3 regions of the Nitrospina sp. 32_T5 genome follow, and region 2 is predicted to be linked to each of the others. Evidence: riboswitches for the same ligand, from Rfam matches in the RefSeq annotation. Region 2 holds a riboswitch; each other region holds the start of a gene.
The links. Region 2 has a riboswitch for cobalamin ahead of ACTRW9_RS12395 (ABC transporter substrate-binding protein). Riboswitches for the same ligand answer to the same signal wherever they lie in the genome.

Region 1 (4,247 bases), on a different contig from region 2:
CGATGTCCAGATGCTCCTCCAGGTGTGCCGCCCACCGTTCATAAATGTCGGCATCCTGTTCCTGCGCAAGATGCAGGCCCAGGTGACGGCTCGGCATTTTTAACTCCTCTCGTACTGGCAGCGCGCCGAGAAACCGTGCCGGGGTCGCGTGCTCGATGGCGTCTTTCAAAATTTTGGCATGGCCGGGCGAGTTCACCCGGTTGGCGATCACGCCAAAGACGTTCACCCGGTCGTCGAATTCCATGTAGCCCTTCACCAGCGCGGCGGCGGAGCGGGCCAGCATGGAACCGTCGATGACCAGGATGACGGGTACGTTGAGCAGGTGCGCGACTTCCGCCGTCGAGCCGGTTGCCTGCGTTGCGTGTGCTCCGTCGTGCAGTCCCATCACGCCTTCGATCACAAAGCGGTCGCCGGGTTCCAGGATCTCCTCAAACAGGTTTCGGACGTATTCGGCCCCGCCCATCCACGAGTCAAGATTGTAGCTGGGATTTCCGGAGGCGAGAACGTGATGGCCGGGGTCGATGTAATCCGGTCCTGCTTTGAAGGGCTTCACGTTGAACCCCCGATTGCGGAAACACCGCATGAGTCCCATGGCAATGGATGACTTGCCCACCGAGGTGTGTGTGCCCGCAATAAGAAGGCCGCAGGCGTTATGATTTTGGGCTGACATAAATCCTTCTTTCCCTGTTTTGAATCTTGTCTGACACGATGTTCCCTTTCATGGAAAATTAAAAACTGTAAACGAATCCCGCGTACCCGGAAATTCCCGCCGTGCCGAATCCGGGGATTTCTTCATAATCTTCATCGAACAGGTTCTCACCGCGCACGGTCAGTTTCCATCGTTCGTTGACGGTGTAGTCCATCGCCGCGCGCACGACGATGTAAGGGTCGGTTCCTGCAGCGCCGTCCAGTGTTTTGCTTTTGTGTGTGACGCCGATGAGGGAGTGCAGGCGGTTTCGCCACCAATGGTGGAGATTGGCATGGAACTTGTGTTCCGCCCGGCGGCGCAGTTGTGTGCGGGTGGAGGCATCGAACGCCTGGTTCCAGGTGTAGTTGGCGGATACTTCAAAGTCCCGGGGCAGGCGGACGGTCAACGTGTTCTCCAATCCGCGCGAAGTGGCCCGGGCGATGTTCTCCGGCCGGAAGGTGGCCAGGCTGAACTGGATCAGGTTTTCAAAGCGGGCATCGAAGTACACGGTGCTGAAGGTGATGTCGCCGTCGAGGAAGGTCTGGTCGAATCCGACCTCCCAGCTGGTGTTCTCTTCGGGTTGCAGGTTGGGATTGGAAAAGCCGGGGAAGAACAGGTCGTTGATTGTCGGTGCGCGAAAGCCTGTGCCGTAGGCGCCGCGAAGGCGGGTTCCGGTTTGATTGAAACGGTAGGCGGCTTCAAATTTGTAGGTGGTGACATCGTCGAATGAGTCGTTGACATCGTGACGGAACCCGGCAGTGATGACAATGGTACCCTCATAATCAAAAATGCCCTGCATGTAGGCGCTTTTGTTGTCGAGCTTGCGGTCCATGCCGTTGGAGAAGTTTTCCCCGGCGCGTACCTGGTACTCGCCGCCGACCAGCACGTTGTAATGGTCGCCTGCCGTAAATTTGTTTTGCAGGTCAAGTGTGCTCGTGCGGCTGATGATGGTGGAGTCGCCTGAAGGCTGGTTGCGGGATTTCACCTGGTCATAGGCAAAATTGGGATTGAGACGGATTTCCCAGAATGGCAGGACTTTGTAGGATACGGGAGCGGCCAGGTAGTACGAATCCTGGGAAGTATGCGGCGGACCGTCCACCTGCCCGACACCAAACACAAAGCTGTCGAAATCGATGCGCGCGTCGATGTACTGGCCGATGAAATCGGCGCGGCCGCGTTTTTCTGCGAAGTCGAGTCCCGTCCGCAGGGAAAACGAGTTGTTGTTGTAACCATCGTTTTCCGTGTTGCCGTTTTGTTCGTTGGCGGAGGAAAATCCCTCGGCGTCGGTGCGTGAAGCGGTGAAGGCGTAATCGAATTGGTCAAACGCGCCCTGGGTGTTGAATGTTTCCTTGAATGTGGCGAAACTGCCGCCTTCGAAGGAGAACCGGTGGGAAGGGGCGCCTTTCCCTTTGCGGGTGACGATGTTGATGACGCCACCCACCGCATCGCCGCCCCACAGCGTGCTTTGCGGTCCGCGCAGGATCTCGATGCGTTCCACGTTATCCGGCTGAATGTGGGCGAAGTTGTAACTGCCCAGCGTGTTGGAGTTCACCTGGACCCCGTCGATCAGAACCAGTGTGGAAGAGGACCCTCCACCGCGCATGAAGATCGTGGTGCTGGAACCCAGCGTGCCGTTCTGCAGGACGTCGAGTCCCAGCTCTTCCCGTAACATATCTTCTATATTGATGTAATTTTTCTCTTCGATCTCCTGGCGGGTGATCACCGTGGCGGAAGTCGGCAACTTTTCCAGTTCCAGAACATCGCGCGCCGCATTGACGGTGATGGGATGCATGACTTCCGCCTCTTCGGTATCGGCCCTCAGGGCCGAAGGGTTGGTATGGGTGAAAAGCAAACAGCAAAAAACAGAAATGAATAAAGAGCGTCGCATTTTCTTTCCTTTCTCTCGAAGGACGAATGCATTTTCCTGCCAGGTATCCTGACTCAGGGTGTAATACCGCCGCGCCTTCCCATCCCCTAGGACAGTGGCTCCTTGCGGCGTCTTCTCCCATTACAGTTGCGGGACAGTGCCGGATTCGCACCGGACTTCCCTGGCAAAAAAATTGGTTGAATGAGATATTGGATTTCTTTTAGGAAACGAATCGTTTGTTGTTGATCATTCTCCCGATGGATTCATGAATATGGCGTACCCGAGGACCCGTGCGGTGATAAAAGCAAACAGAGCCAGCGCCGATGCGGCAAACAACAGGCGGTGGACGGCGGCGATGTCTTCCCGGCCCAACTCTTTGAAAGCCCGGCCCAGCGTGGGCTTTTCAATCCACACTCCCTGGTAAAACTGGCTTCCTCCCAATCGAACTCCCAACGCGCCGGCCGCGGCCGCTTCGGGGATGCCTGCATTGGGGCTGTAATGGTTCTGCCCGTCCTTTCTCATGGTTGCCCATGCACGGTGGGCGTCCTGTCCTGCGATCAATGCCGCCAGCACCAGCAGCAATCCCCCGATTCGTGCTGGTATCCAGTTGGCTGCGTCATCCAGCCGGGCGGATGCCCAGCCGAACTCGCGGTACCGCTCGTTGCGGTAGCCGAACATGGAGTCCAGCGTGTTGACGCATTTGTATGCCATGGCCAGCGGGGCCCCGCCGATGCAGGCGTAGAACAATGGAGCAATCACCCCGTCTACCGTGTTCTCAGCAACGGTCTCTACCGTGGCGCGAATGATTTCTTTTTCGTTTAAATTTTTCGTATCGCGGCCGACAATCCAGCTTAAGCTTTTACGTGCTGCGACCAGGTTTTCGGATTCCAGGTGAACCCGCACCGGCCGGCTTTCGTCATAAAGCCCGCGTATCGAAAGCGCGGTGTAAATTAAATATGCTTCCAGGCACCAGCCCAGAGTTGGATGCACAATCTCCGAAAATTCCAATGCCACATCCGTCAAGGCATACGTTCCCGTAACCAGAACGACGTTGGCGACCAGTCCGGTGACCTTCAAACTGCGGAAACGGCCGTAGCATAAAATTTCCAATTTGGTGGCTGCGGTCCCCATCCAGCGTACGGGATGCGGCCATTGCCTGGGATCGCCCAACAACAGATCCAACGCGAAGGCAGCGAGCATCATCGACGCCTGTTCCAATTCGCTGCTCACGTTTTCTGTATGTCATCCAGGCATTCCTTAAGCCCGGCCACCAGCATTCCGTTTTCGTGTGACAAACGCACGGAAACACGGAAATAGCTGGCATCGAGTCCCTCAAAGTTGGCGCAGCTTCTAATCAAAATACCTTTTCCCAGCAGGCGGTAATACAGTTCGAGCGCCGAGGCCTCCGTTACGTCAGCCAATCGGAACAAAATGAAATTTGCGTTTCCAAGAAACGGTTCCACAAGAGGAAGCGATTCGAGACCTTGGAACAAGTGTCGTCTCTGTTTCCGAATGAACTGACGCGCCTCTTTGGCGAAAGTCTTGTCCATCAGGGCGGCCACACCCGCCGCCTGCGCCAGATGGTTCACCGACCAGGGAGGTTGCAATCCGGACAACATCCGGGCCCGTTCCGGAAACAGGACGGCGAAACCCAGGCGCAATCCGGCCAGTCCGTGAAACTTCGTCATGGAA
Region 2 (4,247 bases):
GTCAGAGAGGCCATCACAAATGCCAGCTTCTGAGTGCGTTTCACATCCACCCCCCGGCTCTGCGCCGAATGAACGCCGGCGCTGATGAGGTTGAGGTCGCGCGCGATGTAAAGCAGTCCGCCAAAACCGATCAGCACCAGTGGCAGAATCGACCACACCGTTTCGTAACTGGTGATGTCGAGGCCGCCCATCATCCAGCGCACGATCTGGAAGGACTGCGTGAAGTCGGACAGGTAATGGATGAACATGACCAGCGACGCGAAGAAGAAGTTCGCCGTAACTCCGGCGAGTAGAAGAACGCCCGTGGGGAAATCGCCGTGCCGCGTTTTGACCAGGCTGAATACCAGCAACATCGCCCCCAAGGCCCCCAGAAACGCGGCAATGGGAACCGACGAGAATCCGAGGAACACGAAGTTGAGATTGAGCGCGATGGCGATGACTGCACCCAGCGACGCACCGCTGGAAATGCCGAGGGTGAACGGCGCGGCGAGATCGTTGCGCAGTAACGCCTGCAGGACCGCGCCGGAGATGGCCAGCGCCCCGCCTGTGAGCGCGCCCAAAAGGATGCGCGGAAAGCGGGCGACGAATAATATGTTCGCGTCCACGTTTTCTGCGAACGGGATGTCGCGCGACAACGCCTTCATCAAGTTGACGCTGGTTGGGCCAATCAGCGGCGCGATTCCAAGGATCAAAAGAAAGAGCAGGAAGAACGCGGTGACCACCTGCACGTAGCGGCGCGGGGTGAGTCCGTGGGTGTGAGTCCACATCACGCATCCCCCGGAGAAATCAGGAAACTTCCATCGGCTTCATCACGATAGATGTTGACGCCGATCTCGTAAACTTCTTCCAGTATGGATTTCTGCAGGACTTCCTCCGGCGCGCCGTCTTTCACCACACGGCCCTGTTTCAGTAATACGAGTCGGCGGCAGTATTTCGAGGCGAGGTGCAGGTCGTGCATGGCGACGACGATGGTGACGTTCTGATTCTGGTTGAGGTCGTCCAGAATCCGTAACAGTTCCACCTGGTACTTGAGATCGAGCGCGGAGGTCGGTTCGTCCAATAGCATTGCCTCGGGTTCCTGCGCGATGGCGCTGGCCAGCATGACGCGCTGTTTTTCGCCACCGCTGATTTCGTTGAACAGCCGCTCGGCGAACACCGAGGTCTGCGTCTGTTCCAGCGCGCGGCGGACGATTTCGAAATCGGTTTCCCCCTCGAAGGTGAACGCGGAGAGATACGGATGCCGTCCCATCATCACCACCTCGCTGACCTTGAACGGAAACGGCATGTGGTGTTCCTGAGGAATCCACGCGATGGACTGCGCCAGTTGCTTGCGGTTGCAGGACTGGATATCGCGGCCGGAGAACAGGACGTGCTGACGGTCCGGTTCCAGAATGCCCGCCATGAGTTTGAGAAGGGTGGATTTGCCGGATCCGTTGGGACCGATGATGCCGACGAATTCGCCCGACGCAATGTCCAGCGACACCTCGTGCACGACGGGGTCTTTGTCGTAGGCGAACGAAATGCCCTCGGCGCGCAGGAGTGGTTGTGCGATTGCGGCGGTCATCCCTGTCCTCCCTGTGAGGTGGATTTCGGCAGTCGTCCGAATAATTCCGGGTGCAGGGCGCGGGCGAAGTCGTCGAGTATTTTCAGCAAGCGTGGCCCGGGAATGAGGATGTAGTCGGCTCCGATGAAATGGATGTTATTAACGGAAACCGCGCGGATGGTGGAAAAACGCCCCCACTCTTTAAGCCGTGCCGCTTTTTCTTTTGCGGTCATGTTCATGGCCGGTCCGGCTTCGATGATGACCTGCGGCGACTGTTGGATAATGTATTCCTTATTGATCTTCGGGTAGGGAGCGATGGTGTCGGTGACGATGTTCTCTGCCCCTGCGAGGGCGAACAGTTCGCCCAGAAAGGAACTGGGCCCGACTGCATACAGACTGCGTCCCGGCTCGTTGCTGTCGCCCAGTATCAGCAGGGCGGGTCTGGGAGCGTGTCCCTTCAGCTTACCCCGGTAGTCATCGATTCCGGACTGGAGGCGGTGGACCAACTTTTCCGCACGATCTTCAATCTGCAAAACCTCCCCCATCTTGCGCACCGACTCATAAATTTGCTGGAGGGTCTGCATTTCCACCCCGAGGGTGCGGATGCCGAGATTGAGGGCGTTTTTTCTGAGCGTGTGGCTGGTGGCCTGGTGGATGACAAGGTCCGGGTTCAGCGTGATCCAGCGTTCTAGACTGGGATGAAGAAGACTGCCGATTTTCGTGCGGGTGCAGGCCTCCGGTGGGTATTTGCAGAAGTTGGTGACGCCGACGACGCGGTCGCCCACACCCAGCTCGAACAAAAACTCAGTGATGGACGGCGACATCGAAATGATGCGTTGCGGCGCTTTCGGGGGGGAATCCGCAAGTGCGGACCCGGCATAAGCCAGCAACGCAAGCAGGCACACCACTGCCAACGCATTTCGGAAATTCGTTCCTGATGCGGAGAGCGATGAAAACAGCGATGGCTTGGGAAAGCGATTGATTGCCGGGCGCTCGGTCATATCCGGTTCCATACCGGAAACCTGGAAGGCCCAAACAAAAAATCCCTTTCCGGGTGGAAAGGGAAACAGGTCATGTCACCTTCACCTCTCAGGTCCCGGAGAGTGTGTGAAGCATATCCAGACAGGCTTTCTGGCTTCCGGATCGTCCTACTCCCCGCGCCTTCCCGTTCCCTGGAACAGTGGCAAGATGCGGGTGTCGTCCCCGGTTACAGCGGCGGCACCGCGACGGATTCGCACCGTCTTTCCTACATCTGAATACAGCGATTCAATTTGCGATCAGCATAGCAAAACGTTGGGGCAAGTCAACGAAATTCCCAGAAAGGGGGGAAGAGGTCAGGCTTCGAGGAACCGGATCAGGTCCTGGATGTTCTCGGCGCTCACTTCGTGCCCCTGCGGGGTTTCTTTGATGGTCAGGTTGTGACCGTGGCTTTGCATCTCGTCCAGTGCGTGCTCGGCCAGGAACGAAGGCACCACATCGTCGTTGGCGCCGAAAATGCCGAGAATCTGCGACGCGGCGTTTTTGGTGGTGATCTCGGGCAACTCCGGCAGGAAGCCGCAAATGGACGCCACCTTGTGCACGGGATGTTTGCCCATCAATGCGTACACCAGCGACGCCGCGCCGCCCTGGGAAAAACCCCACAGGCAGGTGTGGAATCCGTTGGCGACGTTCTGTTCCTTCATGAAGCGGTGGGTTTCGTCGACCATGCCCGCAGTGAAGTCGAGAAACTGGCTGACCGCTTCCTTCTGGCGGGGACCGTCCAGCCACCAGCTCCACACGCTGTTGCCTGCATCTACTGGGCCTTCCGGATAGACGGTGACGGTGTTGGTCAATTGCAGACGGTTGCCGTGGATCAGCATGTTCTCCGGAGTCGATTCCGCCCCGTGAAACCCGATGAGCACGTTCACCGGTTGGGCAGGATCGATTCCGGTCTGCCCGATGATGACTTTCTTTCCAAGCCAGGTCTGGTTCTGATATTGCATGTTCATGTGTCCCGTTTGATTTGAAGTTGCTGAATGAGATCGGCGGCCAACGCTTCGGCTTCCCCGCGCGTGGCGATGGTCCCCAGAACGCGAGCTTCCTCCACGCGGTCGAGTATGGTTTTGTAGGCTGGCGATGGAGACAGGTGAAACTTGCGAGTCAGCGTTTTCCCGTTCAACAGCGCGGGATGCTTTTGCGCGGGCCGGTAGGTGTTCAGGTAAAACTCCAGGATCCGGTTGAGCGCCAGCAGAAACGATTGAAGATCGTCGCCGGTCTCCATCTTAACAGCCGTGGCCAGAATCGCACCGGAAAAAATATCGTCGCCTGCCTGCCTGCACAGATTATAAATGCCGGAAAGATTCTCTCCCCTGATGTCACCCGCCAGCGTTTCGGTGTGCTCGACCAGATGGGCATGCACCGCGAGCGCCCGGTCGGTGAAGAGGATGTGGTCATTGCTGAGCCGCAGGTCTTTCAAAATGCGGACAGGAATGGTGTCGTTCCGGGCTTTCGTTCCGGTGATAAAGGTTTTCTGAATCGTATCCAGCGGACGCAGCAGAAGCGCAAGCTTGAGCAGAGCGCGTCGCGGCGAGATTTCCAAATGGTCGCGGAAGTAGCCGCGGTGTTTCGGAGAAATCTTTTCGGTCTCGGTGAGCAAAATCTCCAGCCGGTCCAGAATGCGGAGCTCCTCAAGTCCACTCTCAGGCAGGGGCCCACCGGGTTCGTT
Region 3 (4,247 bases), on a different contig from region 2:
TCAGTAATGTTGCCGCCGGTCTCATGAATCAGTGCGCTCAGGTAACGCACTTCGAATTCCTCGATCGCCTGCGCCTTTGCCTCTTGAAACGAAACATGGGTGACGGGACCGGGCGGACTTGTTTCGCCGGAAACGCAACCTGTTTCCACACTGCACGATAGGGGCGCGACGCGAATCTGGTCGCCGTCGGCCAGCAGGCAGGCGCGATGCAGGAAGTTTTCCAATTCGCGGATGTTGCCCGGCCAGGGGTAGGTTCGCATCCATTCCAGCGTTTCGGGATGCAGACTGCGCGTCGGGAGATTGTAACGGGTGCGATAGCGCTCGAGAAAATGGAGGCTCAATGTTTCGATATCGTGTTCACGCTGGCGAAGAGGAGGAAGGACCAGGTCGAGGATGTCCAGGCGGAACAACAAATCCTGACGAAACGAACCTTTTCTCACCAGCGCGTGCAGGTCGCGGTTGCTCGCCGCCATCACCCGCACATCGGCGCGAATGAATTTTTTGCCGCCGAGGGGACGGTAATTCTGGTCCTGCAAAAACCGCAGTAACGTGACCTGCGCCCGCGGCGACAGCGTGTCCACCTCATCGAGAAACAACGTCCCGCCTTCGGCCTGCGCGATGAGTCCCGACTGGTCGCCTTTCGCATCGGTGAACGCGCCGCTGGCGTGACCGAACAATTCGTTTTCCACCAACGTGTCGGGTAGCGCGCCGCAGTTGACGGGAATAAATGGATAGTTCTGCCGCGTACCAAGGTAATGAATGGCTCGGGCCGCCCTTTCCTTACCGGTTCCGGTTTCGCCAAGTACAAGAAGCGGGGCGTCGAACTGCGACAATTTCTGAATCAGGTCGCGGACATGCTGGAACTCGCGGGAATGCCCGATGAGGCCAATTTCATCCAGCGGATCATAAACCAGGGGAGGAGCGGGTGGACGCGAAGGGGACGCGCCGTTTTTACCCGTTGCCAGGGTCATTGCCTGTCCTCCATCACTTTTGATACAGGGAACCAGTTCACAATCAATTCAAGGTTCACTCGGGCAAATAGAGAGGCTTGTTCGGCTTTTCGATCATGAGGTACCCGAAACATACCCCATACACCCAATCCACGTCAACCTTTCCGGTTCCCCTATAAGGACTGCAAGTGATGTTTTCCACAGCCCATACCTTTTTATTTCAATCTATTGAATAGAGGTGAGATGTTTTTATTATTTTTTTTAGACCCCAGGAAAATTTATATTAATCCGAATTGGCTTTATATAAATATCGGAAGGTGGTGAGCTGTTTTTTTGTTTTGATTCCTATTCCAATTTCCCATTTTTTTCCTTAACGATCACTTCTCCTTTTCTTGTTTTTATTTTGTTAAGAAAGCATGCTGTTTTCATTTTGAACTAGGTTCCCAAAGTTTCTTCAAAGGCCAGGCCAGGAATTTTTGTTTGACAATAGTGAGCGATTTGATATTTATGAGCTCACATTCGAATATCTGATTTGTTCAAAAAAGGGAAGACGGTGCGAATCCGTCGCGGGCCCGCCGCTGTATCCGGGGACGAAACCCTCCCACACCACTGTTCCTGCGAATGGGAAGGGGGAGGCGAGTAGATCGATCCGGAAGCCAGAAGACCTTGTTGAACGAACGATTTTCAAACTCTTCGTGGACTGAGAGGTTGAGGGTAGAACGACTATCCCATCCTTTTTTAGGCTGGGATTTTTTTATGCCCGACTTCTCACTGGAAGCAAGGATTCCGGTGGAAGCTTGTTACGTTGCATTCCATTCAAATTTCATTCGCCCTGTATGGGGACGCCCGTTCCCTGTCCGCCCCGCGAGTATCGTTTTTCTCCGGTCCCCGGCTTCTTTTTCCAAATTAAAATTCGGGTTGACGGAGGCATTGCTGCGATGAGTGCGTTTTTCTCCGCCCTGTCGTTTCTGTCCATCCTGCCCGGGCCTTCCCGCCACGCCTTCGACACGCGCATGGTTTTCTATTTCCCCTGGGTGGGGCTGCTTTTGGGCGGAATGCTTGTTGCCGTGGACACGGTTTCATCCTTGTTGTTTCCCTCGTTCCTGCGTGCGGTGGTGGACGTTGCGTTCCTTGCCATCGTCACCGGGGCGTTGCATCTGGACGGGCTGGCCGACAGCGCCGATGGCCTGTTCTCGCACCGGTCGCGCGAGGAATCGCTGGCCATCATGAAAGACCCGCGCATCGGCGTGATGGGTGCGGTGGCGCTGGTTCTCTGTCTCGGCCTCAAGGTTGCCGCACTGCACGGCCTGTCCGGGGCAGCGGCGTGGTGGTGGCTGGTGATCGCTCCCGCCTTCGCCCGTTCGGCTCAGGTGATCGCTCTGGTTGCGATGCCGGACGCGCGCGCCGGCACAGGCATGGGCGCTCCACTCCACTCCACTTCCAAAGCGCCGGCATTCCTGGGGTGCGCGCTCCCACTCGGCTTGCCGTTTGCGCTCGACGTTCGCATCGGTTTGATCTCCATATTGGTTTTGGTTTTCGTCAGCACGCTTTTGCTGATCTATTTTTATCGCCGGATCGGAGGTATGACCGGCGACACCTTCGGTGCGCTTTCGGAACTGGTGGAAACCGCCCTCCTGGTTGCCGGGGCGGCGTTCCACCACGCTTCCGTTTCATCCGGAGAATTCTCTTTTGGAAAGGCTGTATTCCTATGAACCAGACCACCCTGATCACCGGCGGATGCCGAAGCGGAAAGAGCCGTCATGCCCTGGAGCTCGCCGCCCTGCACTCCGGCCCGAAAGTGTTTCTCGCCACCGCGCAGGCTCTGGACGAAGAAATGAACATTCGCATTGAAAAACACATACGGGAACGCGGAACAGGCTGGACCACCATTGAGGACCCTTTGGACCCCGCGTCGTCACTGGCAAACGGCGCCTGTCTTCCCGGTTCCCTGGTGGTGCTGGATTGCATCACCTTGTGGCTGAGCAACCTGCTGATGGCCTCTCTCACGCGGGAAAGCATTTTGAGACGCGTGGATGAACTGCTGGACGTCTGTCAACGGTTCGACGGCACGGTCATCGCCATCACCAACGAAGTCGGCGCGGGCATTGTTCCGGACTCGCCACTGGGCCGCGAGTTTCGCGATCTGGCGGGTGAGGCCAACCAGCGCATCGCCGCCCGGTTCGATGAAGTCATTCATACCGTGTCCGGCATCGCTACGGTTCTCAAATCCACTTGCAAAGAAATTCCTTCGCCTGATAACGGGAAGGGGTTCAACAATCCGTTCTCCATGGAGGACAAGGCCGGGCTGTACAGAGCCATCTTCGAGCGGCGCGATGTGCGGCACTTTCAATCCAGGGCAATCCCTCCGCATACGTTGAAACGAATTTTGCGCGCCGCGCACCACGCCGGTTCCGTGGGATTCAGTCAGCCGTGGAATTTTGTTGTCATCGACGATTCGGCGCTCAGGGAAAAGGTATTTCAGAATTTCTGTGATGCCAACAGTGAGGCAGCAAACAATTATTCCGGTGCGAAGCAGGAATTGTATTCCTCGCTCAAACTGGAGGGCATCTGCGAAGCGCCGGTCAATGTGGTTGTCACCTGCGACCGCGAACGTGGCGGACCGCACGTCCTCGGACGCAACACGGTACTGGAAACGGACCTGTTCAGCACCTGCTGCGCGGTGCAGAACCTGTGGCTCGCCGCCCGCGCGGAAGGCGTGGGGGTCGGCTGGGTGAGCATTCTGTCAATGGATCGATTGAAGGCCGACCTCGCTTTGCCAAAATCCGTCGAACCCGTGGCTTACCTGTGCCTGGGGTACCCCGCCGCCGACTATGCCAAACCCATGCTGGAAGAAAAGGGATGGGCGCAACGCCTTCCGCTGGAGGACGTGGTCTTTTTCAACCGCTGGGGACAGACGGTGGAGACGCGGCCATGAACCATCATTCCCGGCAGGCCGGTTTTTCCAGCAGCAAGGAATCGGCGGACACCGAAACCTTAGCGCGGACCCATCCGTTGACGTGCTTCCTCCCTGACCACGGTGGCGCTCTGCCACCTTTCTGGAATGATCTTCAGCATGAGGACGGGAACTGGCTTGATTTCAGCACCAGCATCCATCCGTGGGGTCCTTCCGAACAAGTGTGCAAAGCGATCGGCAAAGCTTTGGCGCAGGTCCAGCGTTACCCGGATGCCTCGGCATTCGGTATCAAACAGGCTTTGAGTGAAAGTCTCAGCATTTCCGTTTCGCAATTGATGGTCGGGAACGGCGCGACGGAATTGATCTACCTGCTACCACATCTC

Region 1: another riboswitch for cobalamin. It lies ahead of ACTRW9_RS02380 (TonB-dependent receptor plug domain-containing protein); the one in region 2 lies ahead of ACTRW9_RS12395 (ABC transporter substrate-binding protein).
Region 3: another riboswitch for cobalamin. It lies ahead of cobS (adenosylcobinamide-GDP ribazoletransferase); the one in region 2 lies ahead of ACTRW9_RS12395 (ABC transporter substrate-binding protein).

The regions. Positions count from the first base shown of each region.
Region 1 is NZ_JBQKUO010000001.1:527,838-532,084, reverse strand. Features, by position in the region: gene ACTRW9_RS02385 (cobyrinate a,c-diamide synthase) at 1-670, opposite strand, end outside; gene ACTRW9_RS02380 (TonB-dependent receptor plug domain-containing protein) at 729-2,480, opposite strand; cobalamin riboswitch at 2,598-2,759, opposite strand; gene cbiB (adenosylcobinamide-phosphate synthase CbiB) at 2,802-3,785, opposite strand; gene cobD (threonine-phosphate decarboxylase CobD) at 3,782-4,247, opposite strand, start outside.
Region 2 is NZ_JBQKUO010000004.1:233,225-237,471, reverse strand. Features, by position in the region: gene ACTRW9_RS12405 (FecCD family ABC transporter permease) at 1-767, opposite strand, end outside; gene ACTRW9_RS12400 (heme ABC transporter ATP-binding protein) at 767-1,564, opposite strand; gene ACTRW9_RS12395 (ABC transporter substrate-binding protein) at 1,561-2,544, opposite strand; cobalamin riboswitch at 2,648-2,814, opposite strand; gene ACTRW9_RS12390 (alpha/beta hydrolase) at 2,878-3,531, opposite strand; gene ACTRW9_RS12385 (hypothetical protein) at 3,528-4,247, opposite strand, start outside.
Region 3 is NZ_JBQKUO010000001.1:523,229-527,475, forward strand. Features, by position in the region: gene ACTRW9_RS02355 (sigma-54 interaction domain-containing protein) at 1-971, opposite strand, end outside; cobalamin riboswitch at 1,454-1,638, shown strand; gene cobS (adenosylcobinamide-GDP ribazoletransferase) at 1,889-2,662, shown strand; gene bluB (5,6-dimethylbenzimidazole synthase) at 2,659-3,885, shown strand; gene cobD (threonine-phosphate decarboxylase CobD) at 3,882-4,247, shown strand, end outside.